Regions from separate parts of the Shewanella sp. 10N.286.52.B9 genome, predicted to be linked through region 3. Evidence: predicted binding sites of a transcription regulator. Region 3 holds the regulator's gene; each other region holds the start of a gene.

Region 1 (5,404 bases), on a different contig from region 3:
AACCATTTTTTACTGGAAAATCGTTATTTATTAAACGCTAGCCAAAAGAAAGACCGCGACAAATCATTGCCGCGGTCTCTTGTGCTTTTGTTAAGCCATCCAGCTATTGTTGTGCTCCCTGCACCATCCATGCGTCTAACTTGCTCCGAGCGCTATCCTTATTCAATCCTTGATATTCCTTGTACACTTAAGTACTTTCCATCTTACTCGATTATCCATTGACCGAGCCTGCTCAAATCCTTAAGCGTGTCCTTAATTCATCCTTGGGGTTCTTCCATGACATCCTTTAATCAAGTTATTGCATCCAATGCAATCACCATAAATCCCTTATGGCGTAAATCCCTTAATTGATGTCCTTCAATCTAATAAAGTCGCTTATATCCATAAACTGCAGTGATGGGGTATTAGTTAACTCCTTGTCACTAACCTTTTAATCATGCCACTGTCCATAGCGTACATTTTACCTTGATTTGAAAGTCACTGTAGAGCAGAAAACACTTTACTTATAATCCTATTGATACAACTTAAGCACTTCCTGTGCATATTTGCTTTCTTGGTATCTATTATAGTTCATATGGTTCAACAGGTAAGTCATAAGTATTCACATTACAGCGTAATTACAAAGTAGTAACACCACTAAACCAGCAGGCGTCAAATTAAAATCAATAAAAACAACAACTTTAAAATAAATCTAATTTAAGGCGCGTTTCAAATGCGATAAGGCTTACACCCCTTGTGAGATATATCGCACAAACACTCTGGCTATTAGGGAAATTAACCACTGCAAAAAAATTCACATATTTAACATTTGTATTTCTGAAATGTAAAAAGCGCAATCCTAATAAATTAAGATTGCGCCTATTTTACGCTCTGTTAGCTTATCCGGCTAAATTGTGCTTCCCTGCTCCATCCATGCGATTATTTGCTCCCTGCTCCCTTTATTCCCTGTTACTCAATTTCCTTGTATTCTTGCCAGTTGCTGAATACTTGAGTTTTCAATCCATTGAACAGTCTATCCCTTTGACTGACAGTTTTACTCCTAGATTACCATCCTGGTATGCTGCATCCTGCAATCCGTCATCATCCTGATGAGGGTTCATCCTAGTTTCAGTTATCCATAACTGAGCTTATGCCCTTTCCTTGAGCGTGTCCTGACTTCGTCCTGAATTCATATTTTGAGATAGCTAATAAGAGGTTTTCTCATATAAATATCTCAATGAATAACCAGCCCCCTTCCTTTAATTTTCATCTCATCCTGAGACATTAACGACCAAAGGTTGTTGGCTTTACAATATGACTATTCATTATAAGTGCAATATTAAACAAAACACCCTGTTTTATTTATGTTGCGACCTTGTGGAATATTTTAGCTAAATTCATTGGCGAGAAAACACCCCATTTACTCACAAACCAATAAATTCTCGTCACCAAAACAGACTTGAAAACTTAAGACTATGTTTTCATTGGTAAAAAACAAATTCAGCTAGAGAATGCATACAGACTAAAGTTAGATAACTTACAGGGTATGTGAGATAAGTCTTACACACCAAAGTGAAACTTGCCTGTTTATGACTTTGAGAAGAATAGCTTTTTTAACATTTGCGCAAACATTACCCAGTCAGCGAGCAAACTGTATAGCGGGTATTCAAAAGTAGCAGGTTTGTTTTTTTCAAATACAAAGTGACCAATCCATGCAAATCCATAACCGATGACAGGGATAAATAATAGTTGCCACCATTGCTGGCTAACTAGAGTCACCAACAGCAATAACACTATCAGTCCAGAGCCGAGGTAATGTAAGCGCCGACATGTGGCATTTTGATGTTGTGATAAATAAAAAGGATAAAACGACTTAAAGTCTTGATACTGTTTATCAGCCATTTATTGCTCCGATTTACTTTGATAAATTAATATCTCACCATCAACAGAGCCAATGGTTTGATCAGACAAATGGCCAAAACCTTCACCAATAAAAAGCGCTGCATGTTTATCGTTGTTAACAAATACTCCGATCCCATCGAGCTCTAACTGCTCATCGCACCAACTTAACACCGCTTGAATTAATTTTGCCCCATTACCTTTTCTTTGCTCATTAGGGCTCAAAGCGATAAATTGTAAAATACCGTATTGTTTACTCGGTAAACTTTCTAAGATGGTATGCTCTTTTTTAATAAATGCTTGGGTTGAACTCCAACCAGTGCCGAGTACCATTTTTAAACGCCAGTGCCAGTAACGACTTTCACCAAGAGGCACTTGATGGGTGATCACACAGGCGACACCGATGAGACGTTTGCCTTCAAACCAACCAATTAATGGTTGCTCTTGCTGCCATAACTCTGTGAGCTCTTCTCTGATTGCAGCCCGCAGTTTTTGTTCGTAATTGGCTTTATTAGCAGTGGCTAAAGCTTCAATAAAAAATGGATCATCATGATAGGCATTATAAATAATCGATGCTGCAACTCTTAGATCTTCCGCAGTCAAATAAACCGCTCTAGGTTGATCGTTAGTTTGTTCATCCAAAGACGGCGCAGCTTGAGTTTTCGGGGGCAAAGTGTTGTTTTCCATGATGTCACTCTTAACTAATCCAGTTGATAGTCTCAACTTAACAACTTTGAAACATATTGCAATTTAAATAGGGTCACCTAATCTTAGTAAAGTAATATCATTCATACATGGTGAAAGCTCATGGATACGACAACGACAACATTTGAACACTTATTTCAGCAATTAGGATTAAGTTCATCTAAGGAAGATATTAACCAGTTTATCGAACAACATAAACTGGCTAAAAATAGCACCATTGCACAGGCTGGATTTTGGTCAGAATCGCAAAGACACTTTATTGAAGAGGCCTTACATCAAGACGGCCAGTGGTCTGAATTAATAGACCAACTGGACGTTTTATTAAGAAATTAAATGTTTTGGTAAGCAGTTTCACCCCAACCCACTAATTTGTTGTCACTTATTACAACTGGGGTACATTCACTTTTTGTGGTTTTGCCGTCACCTTTACTCCATTGAGTACGGTAGAAAAACACCTGAACCTCTTTCTTCGGACTTTGTGCATCTGCTTGGGTCACATAAGCCTCACTGAAATCAGCCGTTCCCATCAAAATGGTGACTTGATCTTTTGCCATTCCGATTGAAAGTTTCGCTAAGTTATTACGATTAGTTTGTTGTTGTTTTTGCCAATATGAATCACTACGCTTACCTTCGTGATCGCCCACATTCAATACGCAACCAGTTAGTGAAGTCGCTGCTATAGCCATAATTAATGCTGCACCCAATTTTGCTTTCATAATACGTCCCTTTCAAATGGTTCTAATGTAATTTCTACTGAAACTGTTTTTCAGAGTAAGTTATACTGTTCTCAATACTGATTAAGCTAAAAGTGTGCCAAAAATTAAAGCCTTGATTTTATTCACCATTTAAAAACATGTCTCACTTTTTGAGTAATTTCACTACCGATATTTAAGGATTTTCACTAATTATGAGTCCAATTGAACAAGTCCTTGCGGCGGCAAAATCCATTGCTGTAGCAGGTCATACGCCAACATTAGCGTTAATAAAAGGTAAATTAGGTACGCGGATAGCCATGCCAACCCTTATTCAGGGTTTGCAGCAATTTAAAGCCATCCCCAAAGAGCAATGGCAAGACTTACCCGATTTAGCAGCCATGATACAGCCAGCTAATACTGAAACGGCTCAAGACCCATTAACGGCGCTAGAACAAAAATGGCAGGCTAAATTTGACGCTGTCGAAAGTGAATTTGCCCTAAAGATAGCAGCACTTGAAAAACGAATTGTACAATTAGAAAGTTAAGCACCACATCCTCAATACATTTAACCAGCTAAAAACGGAAAACCATGTTTGTCACTGAACTCAGATTTGAATGTTTCGCCGATACCACTATCACTGCGGCAGAAAAAGCCATTAATAACTTTCTAGAAGCACTCAGAGCCAATGGCCAAGTATTAGGACGAGAATTTGCTGTCGCATTTAATGAAGGTGAGTTTAAAGTCAGGCTATTAATACCTGAAAAAAACAGTTTATCAGCCCGTAACAACAGCCCATGGGTCAAACAAGCATTAACTATGCTAACTGAAGCAAAGTTATTGGCGCCACGTGAAAAGTTTATCGGTCAAGATATCAATTCAGAGCAAAGTAATATCGACACTCCCAGCTGGCAGGTGCTTTACACCAGCTATGTACATATGTGCTCACCATTAAGAAGTGGCGACAACCTTCTCCCTATTCCGCTATATCAAATTCCAGCAAGCTTTAATGGCGACCATAAGCGAGTTATTCGCTGGCAAACAGAGTGGCAAGCTTGTGATGAACTGCAAATGGCGGCGGCAACCAAAGCTGAATTTGCAGCATTAGAAGAACTGACCAGTCATAAAAGTGATTTATTTAGACGAGGCTGGGATATCCGCGGCAGAATTGAATTTATTACCAAAATTCCGACTTACTATTATCTTTATCGCGTTGGTGGTGAAAGTTTACAGTCTGAAAAAGAACGAGCCTGTCCACGCTGTGGATCGAAACAGTGGTTATTGGATGAGCCATTATTGGATATGTTTCACTTCAGATGTGAGCCATGCAGAATTGTGTCGAATATCTCATGGGATCATCAGTAATAATTTCAAACGTTATTGTTCTGAAGTATCTAACATCGATCAGAACAGCTGCATCATTAACCTTCTTTTCAACAAAAAGCCTGACTTAATTAATCTATAAGTCAGGCTTTTTGGTTTATCGCAAATTAATAACGTTGATCTATGACTTTCGTCTCAATAAGTCATTCCACATCATTTTCATTCGCTGCCAAATCCCCGGATGTGGCACATGGCCATGATCTTCTTCTACAGGTTCAATTGCTGGTGTGACTCTTGGCGTTAGGCTATCGATAAATCCAGCTAGGCTATCAGCAAGCTTTTCATGGGGCTTATTGCCTGGCACTTCAATCCACACACTGCCATCTTCATTATCAACCGTTAGCATGTTATCGCCATCACCCAATACACCGATAAACCAGGTTGGTGCTTGTTTAAGCTTCTTCTTCATCATCAAGTGGCCGATGATATTTTGCTGCAAAGATTCAAAGTCTTGCTGATTCCAAACTTGCAGTAATTCGCCTTCGCCCCATTGCGAATTAAAATACAAAGAGGCTGAAAAGAAGTGGCCGTAAAAATCATTGATATCATCATGCAGCTTAAGCTCTAAAGCATGTTCGACATTACTAAAGTCTGCGGTGCTTTTACGCTTAACAGTCTGCCAAAATACCGCTTCATCAGATTCAAGATCATACTGGCCCTCAATACAACTAGACCCTTGACCCATTGGGTAAAATCGCGGTAATTCCCCTAAGGTATCTTGGTAAGCTTGAATATAACGGTTAGA
Region 2 (5,404 bases), on a different contig from region 3:
ATCACCTCACCATCAATAAGATCAAACCAAGTCTCTGTTGCAATTAAATTCAGTTCAGCCAACGGCAGTTCCATCACTTGATCGGTAATATTACTGATACAGAAAATGCTTTGTCGTCTATCACGGCTTTGACGCCAAAAACCAAATAACTGTAACCCAAGATGCAAAGTAAACTGGGTCGCATTAGGGTTAAACGCCCGCTGCCGGGTACGCAGGCTAATCAGCTTAGTTAATGATGCCAGTACCTTGCTGTGGTGAGTATTATCATCTGCCAATAATCGACTTAACTCTTCATAATCCCAGCGGTGACGGTTAATCGCCCGGTTATGGGAAGTGTTTGCCAGCTTTTCATAATCGTTGCCAGTGCCTAATAAGCTATGGATATAAATGCCCGGTATGCCCTCAAGCCCCAACATAATCGCGTGAGCACAGCTAAAGCGTTCGAGGCCAAACTGATCTTTACCCTGCACAGTGCCTTGTAAGGCATCAATTAGAGCAATGTTCATCTCATAGGGCTTTTGCTGACCATCTTCAGAGGTACGGCTTGATATTTTACCGCCAAATAACACCATGGTTTCCACTAGGGTGTTAATTTCATCCTCATCCAATAAGCCTTCAGCAGGTCTTAACCCCACCCCATCATGGGAGGCGATAAAGTTAAAGTAAGTGGTGCCATCCTGTGCAGGCGGCATACTCATCTGCCAACGTTTAAGGTACAAACAACTGCCAGTGATCAAGGTATTAATCAGTAACGGCGGCAACGAAAAGTTATAGATACAATGGGCTTCGTTAGCGTTACCAAAATAGGTTAGGTTTTGGGTATTGGGAATATTGGTTTCGGTTATCACCACGGCATTATGTTGGGCATGCTCAATCAGGGTGCGTAGTAATCTAATCACTTCATGGGTTTGCACTAGGTTAATCGATTTAGTACCGACAATTTTCCATAAAAACGCCACTGCATCTAAGCGGAAAATATTCACGCCTGCATCAAGGTATTGCCTGATAATCCTCACAAACTCTAGTAGCACTTGCGGGTTTCTAAAGTCAAAATCCACTTGGTCATGACTAAAGGTGCACCACACATGCTGCAGGCCTTTAGCGGTATCTGTGGGTCTTAATAACGCTGATGTACGTGGCCGCACAACGGCAGATAAATCATCTTCAGGCTCTGCGGTAAAAAAATAATCATGGCCGACGCCTTCGCCTTTAATGAAGTTTTGAAACCAAGCACTACGGCTAGAGCAGTGATTGATCACTAAATCAGACATTAATCTGCGCTTGTTGGCAATCACTTCAATATCAGACCAATCACCTAAAGCATCATTGACACTTGAGTAATCAATCACTGCAAAGCCATCATCCGAACTATAGGGAAAAAATGGCAAGATATGCACCCCATTGATGCACTCAAGGTAGTTATCCATAAACTCTGCGAGAATGGATAACGGTTTTTGCCCTGCTTGAATAATGCTGTCGCCATAGGTGATCATGATGACATCTTGCTCTGACCAATGATTGGCATAGGGATGCGGCGCATCACTATCGACACTAATATTCATGGTGCTAATCAATTGCTCAGCAAGCTCATCCACTGAAACAGCTAAAGCGATATCTTGATAAATACAACCAAGCTGCTGAATTAGCTTTTGCTTAAGTGCATTAATGTCTGCCATTTTGACCTCTTCAAACCTGCGAGTTTGCCCTTGTCGCTGGTATCCTAAAATCTCACTCATGATTACATAAACTCTGCATTATCAGCCTCAACGGCGTCTTTGAGCTGCTCAAGAACATCAGGCATAGCGCTAATCACTCGGCTCCATGTGGGCATAAAAGGGGTTTCCATTGGGTTATCAAGAAAGCGCTGCCCAGCAGTCACTATGTTTTGGGCAAACATTTCTACGGCTTTTTCTTCAGTGTGGATATCGGTGGTGAGTCCGTTCATTAGCGCATCATTATGGTAAGTTTCAACATAATCGAGAGCGATACGATAGTAGGTGGCTTTTAGCGTTCTAAAGGCTTCGGTACTAAAGGTTTCCCCTTGGGTAGCCAATTTACGATAAAACGCCTTGGTGATATCAATCGACATTTTTGATAAACCCGCTTCAGCATTGTCTAACGATAAATCTTGATGCTTATGATCGTAATTATCAGCTATATCCACCTGACAAATACGGTTGTGGGCATAGTTACGGTGCATCTCACTCAGTACACCAATCTCTAAGCCCCAATCACTGGGAATACGTAAGTCATTTAATACATCGCGTCTAAATGAAAACTCACCCGCTAATGGATAACGAAAGCTGTCCATATATTCTAAATATTCATTATGACCCACCACTCTTTGTAAGGCTTTAATCAATGGCGTGACCAGTAACCGAGACACGCGGCCATTGATTTTGCCATTGGACATACGGGCATAAAAACCTTTACTGAACTCGTAATTAAACTGTGGATTGGCCACCGGATATAACAATCTTGCCAGCAGGGATTTTTCATAGGTGACAATATCGCAATCATGCAGTGCCACTGATTCCGTTTTGCCGGACGCCAAAATATAACCCATGCAGTACCAAACGTTACGGCCTTTACCGAGCTCTTTCGGCGCAAGGCCCAACTCACTTAATTTAGCATCAAGGGCTTGCAGTCTGGGGCCGTCATTCCAAAGTACTCTATGGTGTTGTGGCAGCTGATTAAAAAAACCCAGCGCCTGTTTATATTGCTCTTTATCGGCCCTATCAAGCCCAATCACAATTTCATTTAAGTAAGGCACGTCTTTTAATTTACTAATAATTGCAGGTAAGGCTTCACCCTCTAGCTCTGAATACAGCGAAGGTAAAATCAGCCCTAACGGCCGCGTTTTAGCAAATTTAAGTAAGTCCTGCTCCATCTCTTCATGGGTACGCTGGGTCAGATTATGTAGGGTAGTCACTATGCCATTTTGGTAAAAGTCAGCCATGTTATGCCTCCTCAAGCTTCAATGATGTTGAAGAATTTGGGTTTAAAAACAAAGCTTCTAGGCATTCTGCCCAGCCTTTAGGGCCGTATTGGCTACTTTGAATCGGTGTTGATGTGGTATCGATTTTTGGAAAAGTATGAGTGGGAGATTTAATTTGAATGGCAATATCAGCCGCCTCTAGCATGGCGCTGTCGTTACCACTGTCACCGAGGGCAATGGTTTGCACGCTGGTTTGATAAGCATTGGCATATTGCTGGGCTAACCAGTCCATGGCGCGGCCTTTATCTGTATGGCCGCCAACATGTAAGAAACGCCCGCCTTGGAGCATATTCGCGCCTAGGCTATTCATATGGGCCATAAAGGCTTGCTTTCGAGTGTCATCACCGGTCCACAATAACGGCTCAGAGTAATGCCTTACCAAGGCCAGTGTGGCTTTTTCTGGGGTTAAATCCGTTAGCTCACAAAGCTCTTCGGCTGTCAGAGATGAAAAACCAAGGTAATCTTCTGCAAATGCTTTGGCCTCGGTTTCCAGTAAGGTTAACCAATGGCTTCTTGGCTCACAAAATTCTTTTACCCAATAATACCCTTGGGTAAAGGTGTCTTGAGGCTGAGTGTCAAAGTAACCAATGGGAATGTAGATCACTGCGCCATTTTCTGAAATAAACGGTGAGTTAAAACCAATGGTTTGCTGAAACTTTTCCATTTCGGCAAACGTTTTACTGGTATTAGGGATAATAGGAATTTGCTTTTCATTTAATCCTTCAATTACCGCTATTGCGCTGGAGAAACTGTAATCAAAGTGATCAAGTAAAGTACCGTCCATGTCTGTAAATATTAGCGGTCTTGTGGTCATATTTATTCCCTTCCATTACCTAAACAATTATTCAACTGCCTAAAAATGTTTCAGGTTACATGCCAGCTTTTGGCGCTTTGCACTAAAATGGTTAGAAACTAAACATTAGACACTGAATTTATTGATTAAATAATTTATCCGAAGGGAAAGAACACATTAAAAAAAACACAGAAATGGATCATAAATGCAGGATTTTGAAACAAACTTTGCACCATTACAGTGCAAAGAGAGCGTTAAAGGTTAGCTAATTACACTTGCTAATAGGACTGCATTAGCCAAGCTGTTTTTGGTAAGGGTTATGCGCACTCAGCAGCAAGGTGCACTTTATTTTTACCTGCATATTTAGCTCGGTACAGTGCTTCATCTGCTATTTTTGCTAAATAAAATAATGACTTAGTGCTATCAATATTATTTACCACTCCCATGCTCACCGTTAAATCAAGACTAATATCGTCAAAGTGAAACGCTCGAGATGCTATGCCGTGACGCAAACGCTCTGATATCGCAAAGGCTTGATCCATATTAGTATTGGGTAACACTATCAAAAACTCTTCACCGCCGATCCTACCTATCAAGTCACTGTTTTTTAATAAGGCTTTTACTCTTTTTGACAGCGATTTTAGCGCAAGATCGCCCACATGATGCCCATAAGTGTCATTAATGGTTTTGAAGTTATCAATATCAAACAGGATCACTGCCAAAGGTTGCTGCTTTTTTGCCGCTTTTTCAACGAGGCTCTGACCTTGGGTAAAGGTTTGGCCACGATTATAAAGCCCGGTAAGAAAGTCAATTTCTGCACGAAATTTTAACGATCGCCGCGAGAGCAATAGGAAAATAATCAAGGTTAATAACACCACAGCAGAAACAAAAAGTAGCATCAGATTAAGCTGATAAATACGCTCTTTATCTTCAACTGCTACCAAGTTTAATTCATTAATAGCAAGCCTATTCGCCAGTAATTGATTTTCAAAATTGACCAATTGGTCATTATGACCAAGCGCAGAAATGATAACTTGGTTGCTAATGACGCTTTGGTGCGCCTCCCTTTCTAAATCAATGACATCAAGCAGCGTATTAACGGCCTCAATGGGCTTAGCCTCATCCATCGCAATTATGGCATCGGCCTGTAAAATCATGCTTTGCTGGTTTTGACTAAAGTGTTTATCTTGTTTGAATGCGCGCGCCATTTCAGCCGCTTTTACTGCATCACCAATTCTTAAATAAGCTAACGCCAGATATAAGTAATTGCTGGTTTTAAAATAACTTTCTTTGGAAGTGTGGTGTAATGCAACCGCTTTTTCTAAATGCTCAATAGCAAGGGGAAAATCATTCATTCTTAGCGCCACGCGGCCGCTATTTAGATGCGCGAAAAATAATAAATCTTTGTAATCTTTAGCTTCATTGGCCAAAGTGAACTGCACCGTCAGGCTTTTCTGAGCTTTATCCCAATCCCCTAGCTTTAATGCCTCGCTAAGCATATTGTGTTGCATATTGAACATGTCTTCTTTGTCATTAATACGCTGCCAAGTCAGGTAGGCTTTTTCAAAGTTTTCATACCCTTGTAGATGTAATCCCACACGCCGATAAAGATT
Region 3 (5,404 bases):
ACATTGCCATATGACCACCACCATTAACGGCGGAAATGGCGCATTACGTGAACTCACCGATTTGCTATTACTTAGCCAAGATAAGTTTGAAAATGCCCACGGAATGAGTATATGAGCCGAGTGACCTTCGCTATTATCGGATTTTTTGGCGCAGCCTTAGTCCTTTATTGGCAAGTACAAATTAAACGTAGTCAGATGGAGGCAAGTAAATTGCCTGCCCCTGCTCGCCCTGATTTTATCGCCAATGACTTACGCACCACTGAATTTAATGAGCAAGGTTTAGTGCAAAGCCGAGTCTCAGCGAAATACATGGAGCACTTTCAGCAAAGTAATGAAACCATGTTTACTGAGCCTGTCTACCTTATTTATCCTGAAAATGGTGAAGCCGAATGGCAATTAAGCGCAGATTTAGGCAAGCTGAATAATGAAACAGGCAAAGTAGTTTTAGAAAATAATGTTATTATTGATGCAATAAACATCGACGAGCCATTACAATCTTTGACAACCACCATGTTGGCACTCGATATGAACACCATGATTTTGACCTCAGATAGACAAATTTTTGTTACTGGGTCAGATTTTAATATACAAGGTTTAGGCCTGTATGCTGATTTAAATGCTCAAGAACTTGAACTTTTAAGTCAAGTAGAAGGAACGTATGAAGCAAAGTAAACTTTTGATTGCCTCACTACTCAGTGTAGTCAGTATTGCCAGCGCCTATGCAAAAGAAGGCGATTTACAGCAAGAGCTTAAAGTCGCAGCTGTGAGCCAAAAAGCTGACATAAAAAACAATCAGGTCATCTTCTATGGCCCAGTTAATGTGACTCAAGGGTCGATTAACATTAATGCCGACGAATTACGCGCATTTGGCACCGAAAGCGGCACCCAAAAAACCATGATTGCCACAGGTAACCCTGCGACATTTTCCCAAGAGTTAGATGATGGCCGTATTGGTACTGCCAGTGCCGATGAAATTAAATATGAGCTTGCCACTAGCATTTTAACCTTAACGGGTAATGCTAAATTGGACCAAGCTGGCAGCCAGGTTACTGGTAACCTAATTAGCTACAACATTGAAAAGCAGCAGTTAATTGCTGAAAGCACCGGTACTGGTGAAGATCGGGTTATCACTATTTTTCAACCAGAAAGTCACCCAGACTTGATTGATTCTGAAAAGAAAAAAGATGAGCAACCACATTTACCAGACAGCGCTAAACCCGGTGATGACACGCCACCAGCTATAATTGAAAACAACAATTTATCTGCTGTAGAGGCTGTGAACTCAACTGAAACACCCGAAGTAACTGAATCACTTAACGCTGAGGCGCAGGCGACATTGTCAGCCCCAGCAGCTGAGCAAAATGACTAATGACCCAAATTACGTTAACCGCTGAAAATCTCGCTAAGAGTTATAAAAGTCGCCAGGTAGTAAAAGATGTCAGCCTGACGGTAAAAACCGGCCAAATTGTTGGCTTACTTGGCCCTAATGGTGCGGGTAAAACCACCACCTTTTATATGGTCGTAGGCCTAGTCAAAAGTGATAAGGGCCGCATTCTGATCGATGAAGATGATTTAACCGCAGATCCAATGCATTTGCGCGCCCGAAAAGGCATTGGCTACTTACCTCAAGAAGCCAGTATTTTTCGTAAGCTCACAGTACACGATAATATAATGGCAGTGCTTCAAACTCGCAAAAGCTTATCAAATGAGCAGCGCATTGAAGAACTGGAACATTTATTAGAAGAATTTAACATAACTCATATCCGTGATAGCCAAGGTATGGCGTTATCGGGAGGCGAGCGTCGCCGAGTTGAAATTGCACGCGCATTAGCGGCAAATCCTAAGTTTATTTTATTAGATGAACCTTTTGCAGGGGTAGATCCTATCTCAGTAATCGACATCAAGAAAATTATTCAACAACTTAAAAGCCGTGGTTTAGGGGTGCTAATTACCGACCATAATGTCCGTGAAACACTTGATGTGTGTGAGCGAGCATATATTGTGAGTCACGGAAACTTGATTGCTGAAGGAACACCTGCTGAGATCTTAGTCAATCAGCAAGTTAGGTCGGTATACTTAGGTGAACAATTCAAGCTATAGTTAGCACTATTCAGTTTTTAGTATGGCATTCGCGGCCAACAACAAACCTTAATCTAGTCTATTTTTCTAGGATCATAAACTAGCGCCCACACTGTTCGTCGCGATGATGTAATTCAATTAGGGACAAGCGGTACATGAAAGCCTCACTCCAACTCAAAATGGGTCAACACTTAACCATGACCCCACAGTTGCAACAAGCGATTCGCTTATTGCAACTTTCCTCATTGGAGCTACAGCAAGAAATTCAACAAGCACTTGATTCAAACCCGCTATTAGAGCTTGAAGACGAATTCACTAAAGCCAAAGAGCCCGTAAAAGAAAACGCCCTGCAAACTGACACCGATTTTAGTGATAATAGCCAAGTCACCATAGAAAAAGACACCTCAACGGTTGATACCACTGAATCGCTCACTAAAGATTCTATGCCTGAAGAACTCCCTATGGATACCACATGGGATGAGGTGTATACCGCCTCGCCTACTTCTGGCTCTGGCGCAGTATCGAGCGGTAATGATATGCCGTTTCAAGGCGAAACCAGTGAAGGCTTGTATGAGCATCTTGAATGGCAAAAAAACCTCACTCCCTTTTCTGAAAATGACTTAGTGATTGCAACCGCCATTATTGATGCCATTGATGAGCGCGGTTACCTCACCCAGAGCGTTGAAGACATTTTGCAATCCTTAGGCACTGACGATATCGAACTCGATGAAGTTGAAGCTGTACTTAAACGGGTACAACACTTCGATCCCGTCGGCATTGCAGCGCGAGATTTAAGTGAGTGTCTATTAATTCAATTAGGCCAATACCCTAATGAAATTCCTTGCATAGATAATGTTAAGTTACTGATTAAAGATCATCTTGATTTAATCGCCGGTCGTGACTTTAGGTTACTGATGCGTAAAACCAAGCTTAAAGAAGATGATTTACGTGAAGCCATTGAATTTATTCAAACGCTCAATCCACGTCCAGGCTTGCAAATTACCCCCATTAAAGATGAGTACGTCATTCCTGATGTTACTGTACTTAAAAAGAATGGTCGCTGGGTGGTCGAGCTAAATCCCGATAACATGCCTAAAATTGGCGTTAATCAGCAATATGCAGCTATGGCCAAAGGCGGTTCAAGCCAAGCTGACAGCCAATTTATTCGTGGTCATTTACAAGAAGCTAAATGGTTTATCAAAAGCATCGATAGCCGTAATGAAACCTTACTAAAAGTGGCTAACTGTATCGTACAATTTCAGCAAGGTTTCTTTGAGTTCGGTGAAGAAGCCATGAAGCCGATGGTGCTCAATGATATTGCTGAAGCGGTTGAAATGCACGAGTCGACCATTTCACGGGTCACGACCCAAAAATACATGCATACCCCCCGTGGACTTTTTGAACTAAAATATTTTTTCTCAAGCCATGTAAGTACCGATGATGGTGGAGAATGCTCTTCTACAGCAATTCGCGCATTTATTAAAAAGCTCGTAGCTGCAGAAAACCCGAAAAAGCCTCTTAGTGATAGTAAAATGGCGACACTATTGGCTGAACAAGGGATTAACGTTGCTCGACGTACGATAGCCAAATATCGAGAGGCAATGCTCATCCCTCCCTCAAACCAACGCAAAAGCTTATAACTTTTGTTATTGGAGGATGACCTATGCAAATTAACCTGACTGGAAACCATATTGAAATAACTCAATCTTTACGGGAATACGTGCAAACAAAATTTTCAAAGCTTGAACGACACTTCGAACAGATCAATAATGTTCACGTTGTGCTCGATGTTCAAAAGCTACAACAGATTGCCGAAGCCAAACTGCACCTAAAAGGCGGTGAAGTGTTTGCTGTATCGCGTAACGCTGATATGTATGTGGCAATAGACGCCCTGATAGATAAGCTAGACCGTCAGGTAATTAAACATAAAGAGAAACTCACTAAGCATTAACGATGGAACTTCGTACCATCCTGCAGCCGGCGTGCACTACCTGTGCCACTCCGGGCAGTAAGAAAAAGGTACTGGAATTAATCAGCAATTTAATGGCTGCCCAGTACCCAACCCTTTCTTCACAGGCTATTTTTGAAAGTCTAATAGCGCGTGAAAAAATGGGCAGTACAGGTATAGGAAATGGCATAGCAATTCCACATGGGCGCTTAGATAATATCGAAGAACCCATTGCTATTTTAATCAAATGCGAAGAGCCAATCGCCTTTGATGCCATAGACAAGCAACCTGTAGATATTTTATTTGCGCTTCTTGTACCTGCAGATCAGTGCCAGCAACACCTAAGCACATTATCTAGCATGGCAGAGAAACTCAGTGATAAATTGATACTTAAACGACTTCGAAAGAGTCATGACGCTACAGAACTTTATCAGGTTATTACTGCATGAAACTTGTCATCGTATCGGGACGTTCAGGTTCAGGAAAATCAGTCGCACTGAGAGTGCTTGAAGATTTAGGTTATTACTGTGTTGATAACCTGCCACTGCCACTGATTGGCAGCCTGCTTGAACAGCTTAAAGATAGTAACGAGCTTGTCGCCATTAGCGTCGATGTGCGTAATATCGAAGAGCAAGGCAAAGTACTCAAAGAGCAAATTGCTTTACTGTCTGACGATACCAGCATTACCAGTTTCTTTTTAAACGCCAACGATAAAGTGTTACTGAAGCGTTTTAGTGAGACCCGCCGATTACACCCACTGTCTAAGAATCAAATTTCGTTACAAGAAGCCATTAAGCTTGAGGGGCGGTTACTCGAACCCATAGCCAAAATGGTTGATCACTATATCGACACCTCGCAAACTAATATCTACGAATTGAGCGATCATGTTCGGCAAATCTTGCTAGGCAGTGTTGATAAAGAATTAGTGGTACATTTTGAGTCATTTGGCTTTAAGCATGGCATGCCGGCTGAAGCAGACTTTATGTTTGATGTGCGCTTTTTACCGAATCCGCACTGGGAGCTTGAGTTAAGGCCCTACACAGGCCTAGATGCGCCCGTGCAAGAGTTCTTAGAGCGACAGCCTTTGGTGAATAAGTTTATCTGGCAAATTGAAAACCTTTTTGACACTTGGATGCCACATTTAGAGCGTAATAACCGCAGCTACCTGACCATTGCCATTGGTTGTACTGGCGGTCAGCACCGTTCGGTTTATATTGCCGATCAGCTCGCTAAACGTTTCAACAACTCTAAGCACAAAGTCAGCGCCCGCCATAGAGAGCTTGGCATTGAATAAGCTAACCACAACGCCAGCCAAAACGGTGGCCTATTCAAAGCAAATTACCATCAGTAACAAGCTAGGCTTGCATGCGCGAGCGG

Evidence for each region. The regulator sigma-54, encoded in region 3, starts transcription at its own class of promoters, with help from an activator protein. The targets are predictions, from matches to a motif close to GTTGGCACGNNNNTNGNNT.
Region 1: BCU91_RS12750 (DUF3192 domain-containing protein) is a predicted target of sigma-54. The motif match lies at 3,383-3,401, and genes of this name have one in related genera.
Region 2: BCU91_RS04625 (HAD-IIB family hydrolase) is a predicted target of sigma-54. The motif match lies at 3,861-3,879, and genes of this name have one in related genera.

Annotation. Positions count from the first base shown of each region.
Region 1 is NZ_MCTY01000178.1:74,540-79,943, reverse strand. It holds gene BCU91_RS12765 (DUF962 domain-containing protein) at 1,567-1,881, opposite strand; gene BCU91_RS12760 (GNAT family N-acetyltransferase) at 1,882-2,520, opposite strand; gene BCU91_RS12755 (DUF2789 domain-containing protein) at 2,686-2,916, shown strand; gene BCU91_RS12750 (DUF3192 domain-containing protein) at 2,913-3,299, opposite strand; gene BCU91_RS12745 (hypothetical protein) at 3,491-3,823, shown strand; gene BCU91_RS12740 (Zn-ribbon-containing protein) at 3,868-4,641, shown strand; gene syd (SecY-interacting protein) at 4,781-5,404, opposite strand, start outside.
Region 2 is NZ_MCTY01000058.1:41,593-46,996, reverse strand. It holds gene BCU91_RS04635 (sugar phosphorylase) at 1-1,676, opposite strand, end outside; gene BCU91_RS04630 (glycosyl transferase) at 1,739-2,959, opposite strand; gene BCU91_RS04625 (HAD-IIB family hydrolase) at 2,961-3,812, opposite strand; gene BCU91_RS04620 (GGDEF domain-containing protein) at 4,109-5,404, opposite strand, start outside.
Region 3 is NZ_MCTY01000190.1:52,852-58,255, forward strand. It holds gene kdsC (3-deoxy-manno-octulosonate-8-phosphatase KdsC) at 1-115, shown strand, start outside; gene lptC (LPS export ABC transporter periplasmic protein LptC) at 112-672, shown strand; gene lptA (lipopolysaccharide transport periplasmic protein LptA) at 659-1,369, shown strand; gene lptB (LPS export ABC transporter ATP-binding protein) at 1,369-2,100, shown strand; gene BCU91_RS14340 (RNA polymerase factor sigma-54) at 2,235-3,719, shown strand; gene hpf (ribosome hibernation promoting factor) at 3,743-4,030, shown strand; gene ptsN (PTS IIA-like nitrogen regulatory protein PtsN) at 4,033-4,476, shown strand; gene rapZ (RNase adapter RapZ) at 4,473-5,321, shown strand; gene BCU91_RS14360 (HPr family phosphocarrier protein) at 5,347-5,404, shown strand, end outside.